2 regions of the Taylorella asinigenitalis MCE3 genome follow, and region 2 is predicted to be linked to the other one. Evidence: predicted binding sites of a transcription regulator. Region 2 holds the regulator's gene; the other holds the start of a gene.
What was found. The regulator HrcA, encoded in region 2, represses chaperone genes, less so after heat shock. The targets are predictions, from matches to a motif close to TTAGCACTCNNNNNNNNNGAGTGCTAA.

Region 1: the regulator HrcA is predicted to act here: its motif matches at 4,165-4,191, upstream of TASI_RS01740 (co-chaperone GroES).

Annotation. Positions count from the first base shown of each region.
Region 1 covers NC_016043.1:352,957-361,038, reverse strand. The annotation lists gene TASI_RS01775 (PD40 domain-containing protein) at 1-43, shown strand, start outside; gene pal (peptidoglycan-associated lipoprotein Pal) at 54-560, shown strand; gene ybgF (tol-pal system protein YbgF) at 576-1,238, shown strand; gene TASI_RS01760 (alpha/beta fold hydrolase) at 1,240-2,040, shown strand; gene TASI_RS01755 (copper chaperone PCu(A)C) at 2,137-2,499, opposite strand; gene TASI_RS07910 (hypothetical protein) at 2,526-2,933, opposite strand; gene TASI_RS01745 (amino acid ABC transporter substrate-binding protein) at 3,103-4,113, shown strand; gene TASI_RS01740 (co-chaperone GroES) at 4,227-4,514, shown strand; gene groL (chaperonin GroEL) at 4,567-6,210, shown strand; gene TASI_RS01730 (diacylglycerol kinase) at 6,322-6,720, shown strand; gene pyrF (orotidine-5'-phosphate decarboxylase) at 6,723-7,574, shown strand; gene TASI_RS01720 (CinA family protein) at 7,534-8,025, opposite strand; gene TASI_RS01715 (phosphatidylglycerophosphatase A family protein) at 8,010-8,082, opposite strand, start outside.
Region 2 covers NC_016043.1:1,232,910-1,240,991, forward strand. The annotation lists gene dnaK (molecular chaperone DnaK) at 1-319, opposite strand, end outside; gene grpE (nucleotide exchange factor GrpE) at 450-1,046, opposite strand; gene TASI_RS05805 (LbetaH domain-containing protein) at 1,116-1,676, opposite strand; gene hemH (ferrochelatase) at 1,663-2,676, opposite strand; gene hrcA (heat-inducible transcriptional repressor HrcA) at 2,678-3,682, opposite strand; gene TASI_RS05820 (NAD kinase) at 3,787-4,689, shown strand; gene recN (DNA repair protein RecN) at 4,683-6,374, shown strand; gene dapB (4-hydroxy-tetrahydrodipicolinate reductase) at 6,467-7,207, opposite strand; gene TASI_RS05835 (outer membrane protein assembly factor BamE) at 7,211-7,630, opposite strand; gene fur (ferric iron uptake transcriptional regulator) at 7,723-8,082, shown strand, end outside.

The sequences.
Region 1 (8,082 bases), 760 kb from region 2:
GGGTGCAGTATCGGCTGTTGCATGGGGTCCGTTTATTAAATAAGGAGTAAATTATGTCACTAAGAATAATTAAATCAATTTCACTTGCTTCTATAGTTTTAGCCTTAGCTGCTTGTTCTACTACTGAAACTTCTACGACTAATGAAGGGGCAACTACTACGACAGTTAACCAAAATGGTACTCCTGTTCAAGTGATTTTGGATCCGTTTAACCCCGCAAGCCCTCTTTATCAAAACAAATCTGTTTACTTTGCATTTGACAGGTATGATGTTGAACCTCAATATAACGAAATGTTACAACTTCATGCTAAATACTTAACTTCAAATGCTCAACGTTCTGTTCGCATTGAAGGTAACACTGACTTAAGAGGAAGCTCGGAGTATAACCTTGCATTAGGTCAAAGACGTTCTGTTGCTGTTGCACGTATGTTAAATCAATATGGCGTTAATTCTGCTCAAATTGAAGCTGTAAGTTTCGGTAAAGAAAGACCTCAAGCTATGGGTAATTCTGAAGAAGCTCACGCTCAAAACCGTAGGGCTGATATTCAGTACATGAAATAATAGGATTTGAGTTAGATGAATAAATCTACGATATCTAAATTTATAATATCGGCTGTGGCTCTCGTAGCTATTTCATCTCCAGCTTTTGCAGAGGATGAACAGGCTCGCAGAGCCATTCTTGAATTGCGTGCACAGCTTAAGCATTCAGAAGCTATGCGTAATGAGTTATCTAATCAAATCGTTAGACTTCAAGAGGATATTCGTAAGTTACGCGGTCAAGTTGAAGTTCTATCAAATTCTGTCCGTAAACAAAATATATCTTCAGGCGGGCCAAATGATGTGACCGCACCTACTCAGGTAGGAGACCCTGTAGAACAAAATGCTTACGATACAGCTTTAGATTTATTTAGACAGGGAAATTATGACGCTTCAGCTACTGCGTTAGCTAATTTCTCTGCTACATATCCGAATAGTGTACTAGTCCCAAGTGCCCTTTTTTATGAAGGGGGAAGCAGATATGCGACTAAAGACTTTAAAGGCTCTATAAACACACTAACTAAGATGGTTAATACTTATCCAAATAATCCTCAAGCTGGTGATGCCTTGCTAGTGATTGCAGGTAATCATTATGAACTTAAGAATTTAGATGAGTATAAGAACACCTTAAATCGTATTATTAAGGAGTATCCTGGAACACCTGCGGCTGATACAGCTAAAGAGCGTCTAAATATGAATTAATATGGTTTCCGATTTAGTTTTAAATAATATCCCCTTTGCTTATTTGGATATAGGTGAAGGGGTTCCTCTTTTAATGATACATGGCTCTTTGTGCGACTATAGATATTGGAAGGCACAAGAGAAACCCCTATCTTCACATATGCGTCTTATACTTCCAAGTTTGACCCACTACTGGCCACACAAATCACACCCAGAGCACTTTAATTATGAAGCGCATGCGAAAGATTTAATATTGCTTATGGATCATCTTGGAATTGATAAATTCCATGTGCTTGGACATTCTAGAGGTGGTGCGGTAGCTATGCGAATGTACTTGGATTTCAAAGATAGAGTTAAATCCATTATCCTTGCCGACCCTGGGATTAGGACCAAATCCCAACTTACGGAGGGTCTAGCTGGTCGACGTGAAGCCCTGCAATTTATTCTTGATGGTGAAATTGAAAAAGGTGCAGAAAAATTTGTGGACTTAGTTAGTGGGGCTGGGACTTATAAGAAAATGGTTCCATGGTTTAAAGAAATGGTTCTAGATAATATACACACACTAAACGTTCAAAAAAGTGAACCTCCATTTTTGATAGAGAAAGAAAATCTTGAAAATATAGATAAAGAAGTTCCTATTACGATTATAGGAGGTGAGCATAGTCCTAAACCCTTCCCAACAATTGTTAGAGATTTACATGATATGTGGCCGTCTTCTAAATTACATATAATAGGGCCCTCTTCTCATGGTATGAATTTAGCAGTCCCACACAAATTTAATGAACTTATTATCGAGCATATAGAATCAATGCAGAAGGTTTAGGCGAAATCAAAATTTAAATGTTAAAAATCCTAGCAAAATCGTGTAGTAAAAACAAAAAAAGGGCTAAGTTAATTAGCCCTTTAAGTTTTACGCATCTTAGTAAGTTGTGGCTTTTACATCATTAGCCTTACAAGAGAACGATTTAGATTTGTCGTTACTTAGTTTGACATTAAACTCAATCTCATCACCCACTTTTACTTCGTGTTTAGATAACATTACATGATATCCGCCACTTTTGAAGTTCACTGTTGATTGAGGTGGAACTTCAACCCAATCAACAGATCTCATACCAACTAATGTATCTTCTGATGTATATGTTTCGTGAAGGTCAGCAACCCCAAATTTTTCGGAACTGACACCCACTACATAAGCAGTTTCTGATTCACTATTATTTTTTATATCAAAATATAAAGCAGAGAACCTATCAGAAGGGAAAAGCCTAATCCAACATTGAGTCACATCAATGTCGTTTTCGCTTACATTACTTACTGGTGCTTTTTTTTTAGAACATCATTTTTGTGCTCTTTATCATGATCATGTTTGTCATGGTCATGTTTGTCATGGTCATGGTCATGGTCATGATCATGTTTCTTGTGGTCATGGTCATGTTTTTTATGGTCATGTTTGTCATGGTCATGGTCATGATCATGTTTCTCATGGTCATGGTCATCTTTCATGCCGTCCATAGATTCATCAGTATTAGTTTTAGTTACTGATTTAGGTTGAGCTTGATTTTTAGGTTTGATAAGAAGAGGTTTTCTATCTGCATCAGTATTTTCAACCACAGCCGATTTCATCTCATCCTTAGCTGAATCAACCATAGTAGAAGCAGATTGAGCAAATGCTACAGAACTGAATGCCAAACCCATTGTTAAGAATAGTGTTGATTTCATAATAAATCTCCATTTGGATTAGAAAGTGAAATTATTCTAACCATGTATATACCTTGTGTATACATTTTGAAATAAAGAAAAAGATTTTTTACCTTTTGCTACATTGTCACATTTTGACCCTAAATTTGATATATTTTCTAAACAAACTATTACTCTCTTAGGGGATTACATGAAAAAATTATCTTTATTATTTGCTGGGCTTGTACTAGCTTCAGCTCAAGCTCAAGCGGACACTCTAGACACAGTTAAAAGTCGAGGTCACGTAGTATGTGGTACCACTACTGGATTTGCTGGCTTCTCAGCTCCTAACGATAAAGGTGAATGGGAAGGTCTTGATGTGGACCTATGTAAATCTGTTGCTGCGGCAGTATTTGGTGATGCTACTAAATTTAAAACTGTACCTTTGAACTCTCAACAAAGATTTACTGCCCTTCAATCAGGGGAAATCGATATTCTTACTCGTAACACTACAGTAACTCAGCAAAGAGATACTGCTATCGGGCTTATGTCTCCAGGCGTTAATTTCTACGATGGTCAAGGATTTCTAATCAAAAAATCTCTTGGAGTTAAAAGTGCAAAAGAATTAGATGGTGCTACTGTATGTATGCAAACTGGTACTTCTAACGAAAACACTATGGCTGACTGGGCTCGTGCAAACAAAATCACTTATAAACCAGTAGTATTTGATCAGTTTAATGAAGTAGTTAATGCATTTGCTTCTGGTCGATGCGATGTATTCTCGACTGATGCATCTGGCTTGGCATCAATCAGAATTTCAAAACTTTCTAATCCAGATGAGTATATGGTATTGCCAGAAATTATTTCTAAAGAACCTCTAGGACCTTTTGTACGTCAAAGCGATGATAAATGGTTCAATATAGTTAAATGGGTTATGCATGCTCAATGGAATGCAGAAGAACTTGGAATCACTAGTAAAAACGTAGATGAACAGAAAAAATCTACTAACCCTAACGTACAAAGACTTCTTGGGGTAACTGAAGGAAGCGGTAAAAACTTAGGACTTAGTGAGGACTGGGCTTACCAAGTTATCAAACAAGTTGGAAACTATGGTGAGAGCTTTGAGAGAAATGTAGGAAAAGACAGTGTTCTTAAAATTCCGCGTGGAATCAATAAACTATACACTGAAGGCGGACTTCACTACGGTTTACCTGTTCGCTAAAATGGGAAGGATTTCAATCCACTCTTGAAATTTACAATTTAGCCCATATAATTAGCACTCATGAGCATTGAGTGCTAATTTTTTTATTTTGATTACGTATTAGGAGTTTATCCATGGCATTACGTCCATTACAAAATTTAGTGGTTATCAAACGAGTAGATAACAAAAAAACTACTGAGTCTGGCATTATCCTTGCCGGAAGTGCTGAAGAAAAACAAGATATCGGTGAAGTTGTAGCAGTTGGCCCAGGTCGTAAATCAGAAAGCGGTCAGTTAATTTCTGTAGATTTAAAAGTAGGCGATCGTGTACTTTTCGGTAAATATGCTGGACAAGCAGTAAAAATGGACGGTGAAGAATTCTTAGTTATTCGTGACGAAGAAATCCTTGCTGTAGTTGAATAATCGCATATTGACCCCACATTTATATAGTTAAAAAATTTTAGGAATTTATAAAATGACAGCAAAACAAGTATTTTTCGGTGATGACGCACGCTCACGTATTGTTCGTGGCGTAAACGTACTAGCTAACGCAGTTAAAACTACACTTGGCCCTAAAGGACGTAATGTTGTATTAGAGCGCTCATTTGGTGCACCATTAGTAACGAAGGACGGCGTAAGCGTTGCCAAAGAAATTGAACTTAAAGATAAATTCGAAAATATCGGTGCACAGCTAGTTCGTGAAGTTGCCTCTAAAACTGCGGATAATGCGGGTGACGGCACCACTACAGCTACAGTCCTTGCTCAATCAATCGTAGAAGAAGGACTTAAATATGTAGCGGCTGGTATTAATCCAATGGATCTTAAACGCGGTATCGATAAAGCGGTTGCGGCTTCTGTAGAAGAGCTTCAAAAACTTTCACGTCCAAGCTCGACTTCAAAAGAAATCGCTCAAGTTGCTTCTATCTCAGCAAATAGCGATACTTCAGTAGGTGAAATTATCGCTAATGCTATGGACAAAGTAGGTAAAGAAGGTGTTATTACTGTTGAAGACGGTAAATCACTTGAAAATGAGTTAGATGTAGTTGAAGGTATGCAATTTGACCGTGGCTACCTATCTCCATATTTCATTAATAACGGCGAAAAACAAATTGCTGCTCTAGATGAGCCATTTATACTTATCTACGACAAAAAAATCTCAAATATCCGCGATTTATTGCCAGTGTTAGAGCAAGTTGCTAAAACTAGCCGCCCTCTACTAATTATCGCTGAAGACGTGGAAGGTGAAGCTCTAGCTACATTAGTAGTAAACAATATCCGTGGCATTCTTAAAACTGTTGCAGTTAAAGCTCCAGGTTTTGGTGATCGTCGTAAAGCTATGCTTGAAGATATCGCAATCCTAACTAATGGTGTTGTTATTTCTGAAGAAACTGGTATGTCTTTAGAAACAGCTACTTTAGAGAATCTTGGTCAAGCTAAACGTGTAGAAGTTGCTAAAGAAAGCACAACTATTATCGACGGTGCAGGTGCTGTAGAAAAAATTGAATCTCGCGTTAATTTAATTCGTCGTCAAATCGAAGAAGCTACTTCTGATTACGATCGCGAAAAACTTCAAGAGCGCGTAGCTAAATTAGCTGGTGGCGTTGCTGTTATTCGTGTTGGTGCTGCGACTGAAGTTGAGATGAAAGAGAAAAAAGCTCGCGTAGAAGATGCTCTACACGCAACTCGTGCTGCAGTCGAAGAAGGTATTGTTCCTGGAGGTGGTGTCGCTTTACTTCGCACTAAAGAAGCAATTTCTGCGGTTAAAGGCGAAAATGCAGATCAAGATGCTGGTATCAAACTTGTTTTACGTGCTATCGAAGCTCCACTTCGCACTATCGTATCAAATGCTGGTGAGGAGCCAAGCGTAGTTTTAAATAACGTTCTTAACGGTAAAGGTAACTACGGATACAACGCAGCTACAGGTGAGTACGGCGATATGATGGAACAAGGCGTTCTTGATCCAACTAAAGTGACTCGTAACGCACTGCAAAATGCGGCATCAGTTGCAAGCTTACTTCTAACTACAGAAGCTGCAGTAACTGAAGTTGTTGAAGACAAACCTGCTCCTGCAATGCCTGACATGGGCGGCATGGGCGGTATGGGTGGCATGGGCTTCTAATTTTTAAGATAACCATACACAATGAAAGGCGTAAACTTCACACGGGGTTTATGCCTTTATTTTTGCGGGTATCAGTTATAATTTTCGGATTCGAAAACATTGCCACCTAAAATGTCAGAAGACTACGAAAGTCCATACAAAAGCAAGCTCACATATAACCGTATCTGGAATGCCACAAAATATTCATTCCAAGGGTTCAGGTCTGCCTTCAAATTTGAAGCCTCCTTCTGCCAGGAATTTTTAATCGCATGCTTTATGTGCCCATTAGCATTTGTTCTTGGACGCACGCCAATCGAAGTGATTGTGCTTTTATTCACCTTATTTCTTGTGCTTATCGTAGAGTTGCTTAATTCCGCACTCGAGACCTTGGGCGATCGCATAATAAATGACTACGACGAGATGATCAAAAGAGCGAAGGATCTTGGAAGTGCCGCTATTTTCCTATGTCTTGTCTTCTCATTTTTCACATGGCTTTATTTTGTAATTCGCTATTTCGCTGATTGGTCGTAGTTATGGATTTCATCACTAAACTTCGTGCGGTGTGGGATAAGCAAAATTCGGCACTGATGCTTGGGCTTGATCCTGATATCAGCCGCATTCCCACTCATTATGCATGCACTACGGAAGGGGTGTACGATTTTTGTCGCGATATGGTGGATGCTTGTGCTCCTTATGTGTGCGGATTTAAGCCGCAGATTGCGTATTTTGCGGCATTAGGTGCAGAGCGGGAGCTGGAGAGGTTGTGCGAGCATATACGTCGGGAGCATCCGTCGCTTGTGGTTATTCTTGATGCAAAGCGCGGAGACATTGGCACGACAGCGAAGCAGTATGCGATTGAGGCTTTTGAGCGCTATGGTGCGGATGCTGTGACCGTGAATCCGTATATGGGCTTTGATTCGATAGAGCCGTATTTGGAGTGGAAGGATCGCGGTGTTATCGTTTTGTGTCGTACATCGAATGCGGGTGGTTCGGATCTTCAATTTCTTGAGGTCGAGGGAGAATATGGCAGGATGAGACTTTACGAGCATATAGCCACCCTTGCGTGCAAAAAGTGGAACGCTAGCGGGCAGCTTGGGCTTGTCGTGGGTGCGACTTATCCGAATGAGATTGCACGCGTTCGAGAAATTGTTGGGCCTGATATGCCGCTTCTGATTCCTGGCATAGGGGCTCAGGGCGGGGATTTGGAGGCTACTGTGACTGCCGCCCTCTCTTTCGGTGGCAATGCTCTCTTAATCAACTCATCTCGTGCGATTTTATACGCTAGCGGTGCTGAAGATTGCTTGCAAGCTGCATCAGACGTGGCTCGCAAAACTCGGGACAAAATCAATCAAACAATTCTAAAAATAGGGAAAGTGCACACTTAGCACTTTCATTTCGAATCTGATCTCGACTCTCCCCTTTTATATGTTTCCCGTGCACGCTTGAACTTATCGACCCATGTTCATCTCGCACGCCTAAACCAAAAAACACCGTACCCACTGGCTTAGCCTCTGAACCACCACCTGGACCTGCAATGCCCGTTACAGAAATTGAGTAATCGCACCTATCAAATCGCTTCAAAGCGCCCATGGCCATCTCTTTTGCAGTCTCTGCACTTACAGCACCATACTGTGCAATAACTTCGCTAGGAACGCCTACTAGAGCGATTTTAGATTCATTCGAATAAGTAACTAGGCCACACTCAAACCACTTACTAGACCCTGGTATGTCGGTTAACATTTTAGAAATAAGCCCACCAGTGCATGACTCTACTAAACAAATTCGAGCCGAGCGATCTACAAGAATCTTTGCTACCTTTTCTACTTGTAAATCCATAATATTAAAATAAGAATCAAAATTTTGAACGTTAAAAAAGAATATACAGCAGCTAAT
Region 2 (8,082 bases):
CGTTAGCTTCAACCCATGCATCGCCGTTTTCTGCTTCGACGATTTTATAAGGCATAAGATTAATATCTTTTTGAACTTCCTCATCCTTAAAACGACGTCCAATCAATCGCTTAACAGCAAAAATTGTGTTTTGAGGATTAGTTACAGCCTGACGCTTAGCAGGAGCACCCACAAGAATTTCTCCGTCTGCCGCATAGGCTACGATAGATGGAGTTGTACGTGCACCCTCAGAGTTTTCGATGACTTTAATTTGGCCGCCGTCCATAACTGAAACGCAGCTGTTAGTAGTTCCTAAGTCAATACCAATAATTTTAGACATATTGAAATCCTTTAAATAAATTCTTTATGATTTGTATGTATGGGTTGCATAAAAAATTTCAAGAAAAAATAGAAAATTTTCTTCCCTTAGGTGGCAATGGCCCCGCACCCCATCAATCTTTCCCTTTAACCTAACCAGCCGATACTATCACTAACGCAGGACGAACCACACGATCTGCTAATTTATACCCTTTTTGTAATACCTGAACGATACAGTCTTTCTCTACATCAGAGTCAGGGACAGATGAAATTGCTTGATGAAAATTAGGGTCAAACTTAGCTGAAGCTTCAGGAGCAATTTCTGTAAGATTATTTCTCTCTAAAGCTTGAGTTAATTGCTTATAAGTAAGATCCATGCCCTCTTTTAGACTTTCTAGACTTTGTTCTTCCGCACTTAAAGCAGCCTCTAGCGAATCTCTTACTGGCAATAACTCCGCCGCAAACCCCTCCAGTGCATATTTGCGAGCCTTAATAATCTCTTCATTTGAACGACGTCTAATATTTTCTACTTCAGCCATAGCACGCAAACTTTGATCTTGCATCTGCATAACTTGCTCTTGAAGCTCAGAAATCAATTTTTGTGGGTCTTCACTCTCAACAAAACCGTTATCCTGTTCTAATCCCTCTAATCCCTCATCCTCGATTTGATCCTGAATATCCTCTGAAGACTCATTATTTATTTCTTCATTAAGCTCAGAGTTATTCAAATCATTATCAGTATTTTGCATAAATACTCCAAAAAAATCCCTAGTTACTCAATGTATCTAGGGATGGTTTTGATTATTTCAAGTAATTCTTCAAAGAGTATTTTGGATTTTCCTATAGGCCGCCGCAAAACTAATATTTGTAAGCATAACGGATTCAGAGAAATTGCGTGCATCCTCAGGCACCGTATCTAATTTGTTTAGGTCAGTCGCTTTTCGAACAACAGTCGCAGATGGCAAATAAAATCTCTCAGGAATATCGTGGCTGTCGACCACACAGTTATGACGCAATACAGATTCATCCCCCACTACCGAGTTATAAACCACAGTATTAAAGCCCACAAACACACGGTTTCCAATAACACATGGCCCATGAATAATAGATCTGTGGGCAATGCTTGAGTGCTCTCCAATCACAACTGGTGCCCCATCCTTAGAATGAATTACTACCCCATCCTGAATATTAGAATAAGCACCGATTGTAATAGGCTCGATATCCCCATTTGCGTCTACCTCATCAGCACGAATAACGGCATATGGACCGATAAACACATTCGGCCCAACAATAACCCTACCACAGACAATAGCCGTCGGATCAACAAAAGCCGTCTCAGATACTTCAGGAAAATCTCCTCTAGGATTAAGTCTTAACATTTTGACTCCAATTACTAATATGGTCATTGATAATATTTGCTAGCCCCTGAGCCCAAAATTCATCACCATTAAGACATGGGATATAGCTAAATTTCTCGCCCCCATTTTCTGAAAATATTTCTCGCAATTCGCGGTCGATTTCATCTATTGTCTCTATGCAATCAGCCGCAAACCCAGGAGCAATAATATGCACATTTTTTACTTCCTGAGCTGGGTAAGAGCGTATAACCGATTCAGTAGCAGGCTCAATCCACTTTGCCCGACCAAATTTCGATTGAAATGCCAAATCTACTTGAGGCCCTCCCTGTGGCAATGCCCCCTTTATCAGCTCCACCGTCCGCACACATTGCTCATAATAAGGATCTCCCGCATCGATCATAGTTTGTGGCAGTCCATGAAAGCTGCATAGCAATCTGTCTGGCTTTCCATGCTCATCCCAATGCCTTAAGATCGACTTGACAATAGCCCCAATATACTCCTCTCTTTCGTAATAGCTTTTTATAAAGCGTATCTCGGGAAGGTTCCTAATTTTATTTAAAGCTCTAGATACTGCATCGTAAACAGACCCAGTAGTTGATCCCGAATACTGCGGATACAAAGGCACGAATAAAATTCTTTCAATTCCCTCATTACCGAACTTTTTGATTTCATCATTAATGGAGGGCGATCCGTATGTCATAGCCACCCCAACGGAAATGTTGCTTGATAAGAATTTTTTAATATTTTCCGCTAAATCCTGCGTATGATACAAAAGCGGAGCACCCCTCTCCTCAGACCAAATACTTTCATATTTAGGTACTAATTTTGGAGCTCTTAGTGGCAATATAAACGCATTCAATATCACTTTCCAAATAACTGGATTCACCTCTATTACGCGTCTATCAGATAAGAATTCTTTTAAATAGGCCCTGATTGCGGATGTTGTTGGTTTCTCTGGTGTACCTAAATTTATAAGAAGAACGCCTATGCGATTATTATGAGAATCTAATGAAGAATGCATATTAACCATTCAATGTATTTGATAATAATTTAGCCGTGATATCAACTATGGGTATAACCTTATCGTACGCCATGCGACTTGGACCTATCACGCCTAAAGACCCTATGATTTTACCATTTGATTTATAGGATGATGCGACTATAGATAAGTCCTGAAGTGGCATGTATGGCGACTCTCCGCCAATATAAATCTGCACTCCTTGAGAATGCGATACCAAATCCAGTATATGTGCAAGTTCCGATTTTTGCTCAAAAAGCGAAAATGTCTTCTTGAGTTTTGAGAGATCACTGACCAAATCTTCAGAATCGAGAAGTTTTCCCTGACCTGCGATTTTTATTTGACCACCCGAAGATGTCAATCCAGAATCTATAGCCGATTGCATTAGGGATGATATATCAAGTTTTAAGTCTTTCAGCTGATTTGTGATTTCGCTTCTAACTTGTGAAAGAGGCATGCCTGAATAATGTGTATTTAAAAATAAAGCCGCTTCATGCAATGATGAATCCGTAATTTCAGGGTTCACATTTAGTATCTTATTGAACACTTCACCTTCAGGTGACACTAAAATCATCAGAACCGTTCTGTCCGAGAGTCGCACAAATTCGATATGCCTAAAGTGCAATTCTCTATTTGGAATTACAACTACACCTGCAAAATGTGTAAGTTTTGAAAGAATGCCTGCCGCCGTTTCAATTAAATCTGGAACTGAATTTGCATTTGAAGTACTTAAAGCTTCTTCTATGATTGCATGGCTCTCACAAAAACTCGGTTTAGAAGTAAGCAAATTATTTACAAAATATGAATACCCTTTTGGTGTGGGTACCCGACCAGCAGATGTATGGGGGCTATGAATAAGGCCTAGACGTTCTAGATCCGACATAACGTTGCGTATAGTTGCTGATGACAAACTGAAATGAGTGGCCAAAAGCTTAGACCCAACAGGTTGACCCTTTTGAATATATTCTTGAATTAGTTTAGTAAGTAATTCTGAAGATCTGTCATCCATCTCAAACCCATTATGCCCTAGGATAAAAAAATCCTAGTACCAATTTTATACACTGCTTAATATATAATTCATTTAATCATATTTTGCTTATATAAGGTTGATCTATGCATTTTTCAACCATTGCTTTGGTTGGGCGTTATCAAGATTCAGGCATGGACGTGCCTTTGCGTGAATTGGCTAATCAGCTAATTGATGCGGGAATTGAAGTTATTATCGAAAAAGACACAGCTAAATATACTCGATTAAATGAGTATCACATTGGCTCTATGGACCAGATTGGTGCACTTGCAGATATGGCTATTGTTTTAGGGGGTGATGGCACAATGTTGGGAGCCGCTCGCTCACTTGCACCTTATCACGTGCCATTACTTGGCATAAATCATGGTCGTTTAGGATTTATAACAGATGTTCCAGTACATAAATCAAAAGCTGCAGTGCAGTCTGTTATTGAAGGAAAATTTACAGTTGAAAAAAGAGCCTTACTTGAAGGCTCGATAATTCGTGGGTCTGAGGAAATTCATGCAGGTATCGCACTAAATGACGTAGTATTAAATCGTGCTGGCATCGCAGGGATGATAGAGGTGTCCGTTGATTTCGATGGGGTTCATATGTATAGGCAGAGGGCCGACGGCATAATCATTTCCACCCCTACAGGATCTACTGCATATGCTCTATCTGCGGATGGACCAATTATGCACCCTAAAACAGATGCGTTTTTAGTCGTGCCCATTGCACCGCAGACACTATCGCATAGGCCTATTGTGCTCCCTACTAGTGGAGCGATAACTCTAACCGTATGCGATGCGAGCCATTCAGGGTTTGGAGCAAACGTGCACTTTGATATGCAAAGCTGGAATAATCTTCAAGTTAACGACAAAATCATGGTACGAAAATCCAAGAATCCAGCTCAGTTTATCCATCCAGTGGGATATAGCTATTTCTCAACTCTACGCAAAAAACTGCACTGGAATATCATGCCAGAAGGCCATGAGGAAGGCGAATGCTAGTTTCTCTGCATATTCGTGATTTTGTGATTGTAGAACGTGCAGATATTTCTTTTGAGGAAGGATTTACTGTATTCACGGGTGAAACTGGAGCTGGAAAATCTATTTTGATTGATGCTTTACTTCTAACACTAGGGCAAAGAGCGAGCTCATCTGTTGTACGCAGTGGCTGTGCAAAGGCTGATATAACCTCAGTTTTTACTGTTAGCGATAATGTAGGGCATTGGCTTAAAGAGCACGATTACGGGACAGACGAGTTAATTTTGCGACGCATTATTGATTCAAATTCAAATAGCAAAGCCTTTATAAATGGGGTGCCGTGTACATTGGCACTAATGAAGGAGATTGCTGAATTAGTGATTGATATTCATGGCCAGCACGCACATCAACTTTTATTACGCTCACAATCTCAACGCGATTTACTTGATGCACAGGGAGGTCATTTCTCATTAGTACGGGAAGTAGCTGATGCATGGAATAAATGGCAATCAGCAAAAAAACTACTAGATGAAGCAAAATCAAAAGCCGATAGTATTGATAGAGAAATTGCACAGGTTCAGTGGGAGCTTAGTGAGCTTCAAGAATTGCAGCCTGTTGAGGGCGAATGGGTTCTTATAAATGAAGAGCATACTAGGCTTTCAAATGCGAGTGAACTGATTGAAGGCGTTGCTCAAATCATTAATCTGCTTGATTCGGAAAACGATGGTGCTGTATGTGCCTATGGTTCTGGAGTTGGTGTTGGTGTAGTCGATGGCTTAGAACAAAGCGTCTCAATCTTAAATGATTTAGTTGAGAGCGATAAATCCTTGCGTGATATATTAGATTCATTGGAATCCGCAAGAATCGCTGCAGATGAGGCTCACAGTGAATTACGTCGTTACCTCAATAATGTTGAAAATGATCCCGCACAACTCGATTCAGTTGAAGCACGTCTTCGCAAATACTACGATTTATCGAAAAAATTTCGCTTTCAACCAGAGGATGCACTTGAGCATAAACAGCGGTTAGAAGCACGATTGGCTGATCTTGAAGTGTCTGTTGATATTGATGGGCTTGAGACTCAAGTTCAGGATTGCGAGAGTAACTATATGTCCATTGCCAGTAAACTAAGCGAAGCAAGAAAAGCCACTGCAGCGACTCTTGGGGCAGAAGTTAGTAAGGCTATGCAAACACTAGCGATGGAGGGAGGACGATTTGAGATAGCGACGGAAGCATTGCCACAAGCGAATGCTCATGGATTGGAATCTGTTCAATTTTTAGTCGCAGGTCATGCGGGGACCGAAGTTATGCCATTATCGAAAGTCGCATCTGGAGGGGAATTAGCACGAATATCGCTTGCAATTTCGGTTATTGCCAGCCGTGCGCAACAAGTGCCTACTCTTATATTTGATGAAGTTGACTCTGGGATTGGGGGCGGCGTTGCAGAAATAGTAGGCAAACTTTTGCGTAAACTTTCAGGCGACCATCAGGTTTTGTGCGTCACACATTTGCCTCAGGTAGCGGCATGTGCTCATCATCATTTTGAGGTCAATAAAGAGAGCCGAGAAAGCGGAACCATCTCAACGATACGCGAATTGGATGAAACGCAAAGAGTGGACGAAATCGCTCGTATGCTTGGAGGCGTGAAAATCACGGCGACTACTAAAGCACATGCGAAGGAGCTCATAGAGACAAGTTCTGAAGAGTGAGGGATTTAGATCTATGAGTGGGATTTGCTTAGGAGAATAAGCTCTAAGCAAGGGCCTAAGCCTTGGACCTGAGATTGGAACAAAGCAAGGGCTTATAAATCAGAAGCGATAACGTCCTGCATATCGAATAAGCCAGTGTCCTTGCTCTCAAGAAATAGAGCCGCCTTAAACGCCCCTTCAGCATAATGCTCACGGCTCGAAGACTTATGCGTGATTTCAATAACCTCGCCTTCACCGCAAAACATAACCTTATGTTCACCGACAATAGAGCCGCCTCGTACCACAGAAAAGCCAATATGCCCATCCTTACGAGCCCCAACCTGACCGTGGCGCGTCCAATCGGCCACATCCGCAAGATTCACGTCCAATGTGTCAGCTATAGCCTCACCCATCATAATAGCCGTGCCTGAAGGAGAATCGACCTTATGCTTATGATGAGCTTCGAAAATCTCTATATCATAATTTTTTAATAGCTTAGCCGCTTCTTGCAAAAGCTTAACCGTCACATTAACGCCGAAACTCATGTTCGAAGCCATCACAATAGCGATTTTCTGAGCCGCTTGCTCGATTCGATGCTTCTGCTCAGCAGTAAAACCCGTGGTGCCAATGACCATTTTCGTACCCAGCTCTTCGCACAAAGGCAGGTAATGCATAGAAGCTTCGGGTCTAGTAAAGTCAATAAGACAATCAGCCGCACGAAGGCCTTCGAGCAACTGCTCATCCGTCATACCTTGATCAAGAAGAGAGACAATTTCAAGTCTCGCAATTTGAGTGGCTGCCTCTTGAAGCATGCGCCCCATACGGCCAGAGGCCCCTGAGATAGAAATCTTCATAAATTAGTTGGCTGGAACTTCAGGTGCGGCTTCAGGCTTAACACCACCAGTTTGTTGAATTTTAAAAGTCGCAGGCTGCGATTGTGGCAATGGATCCGCCTTCCAATCCACCAATCTATCGTTACTGTCAAACCAAAGGCTTAAATCCCGTTTAATCATAGACCCAAATCCTGATTTAAATGTGTAACGATAATCCCAGCGATTAGCCCTAAAGATATCTTTTGAAACAGGATTTCCTAATGCGAAGACCACTTGTTCTTTGGTCATTCCTTTTTGAAGTAAATCTAACTGCTCCTGAGTTACCCAGTTACCTTGTTGAATTGGAGCCTTGTACGGAAATCCCCATCGACCACCACTACATCCAGCAACAAATGACACTAGCAGAATTGAAAATGCGATCTTAGGTAAATTCGATTTTTTCATAGTTATTGTAAGAAGATTTCGTAAACATTAATTATAAAGTGTTTTATCGAAAACGGTTATAATGAAACCCAATAATATATTTGGGGATTTGCATGAGCGACTATCAAGAATTGCAAAATAAAGGCCTGAAAGCCACTTACCCTAGACTTAAAATTCTTGACCTTTTTAGAAATTCAGAAACGCGTCACTTAACTGCGGAAGATGTATTTCGACTACTTTCTGCGGAAAATGTGGATATCGGTTTAGCAACCATATATCGTGTTTTGACACAGTTCGAACATGCTGGTTTGCTTATGCGTAACCAGTTTGATAGCACAAAATCTGTGTTCGAACTAAACGATAACGAGCATCACGATCACATGGTATGCGTCTCTTGCGGAAGAGTCGAAGAATTTGTAGATGAAACTATGGAAGCGGCTCAGAATAAAGTTGCGGACCACTATGGTTTTGAA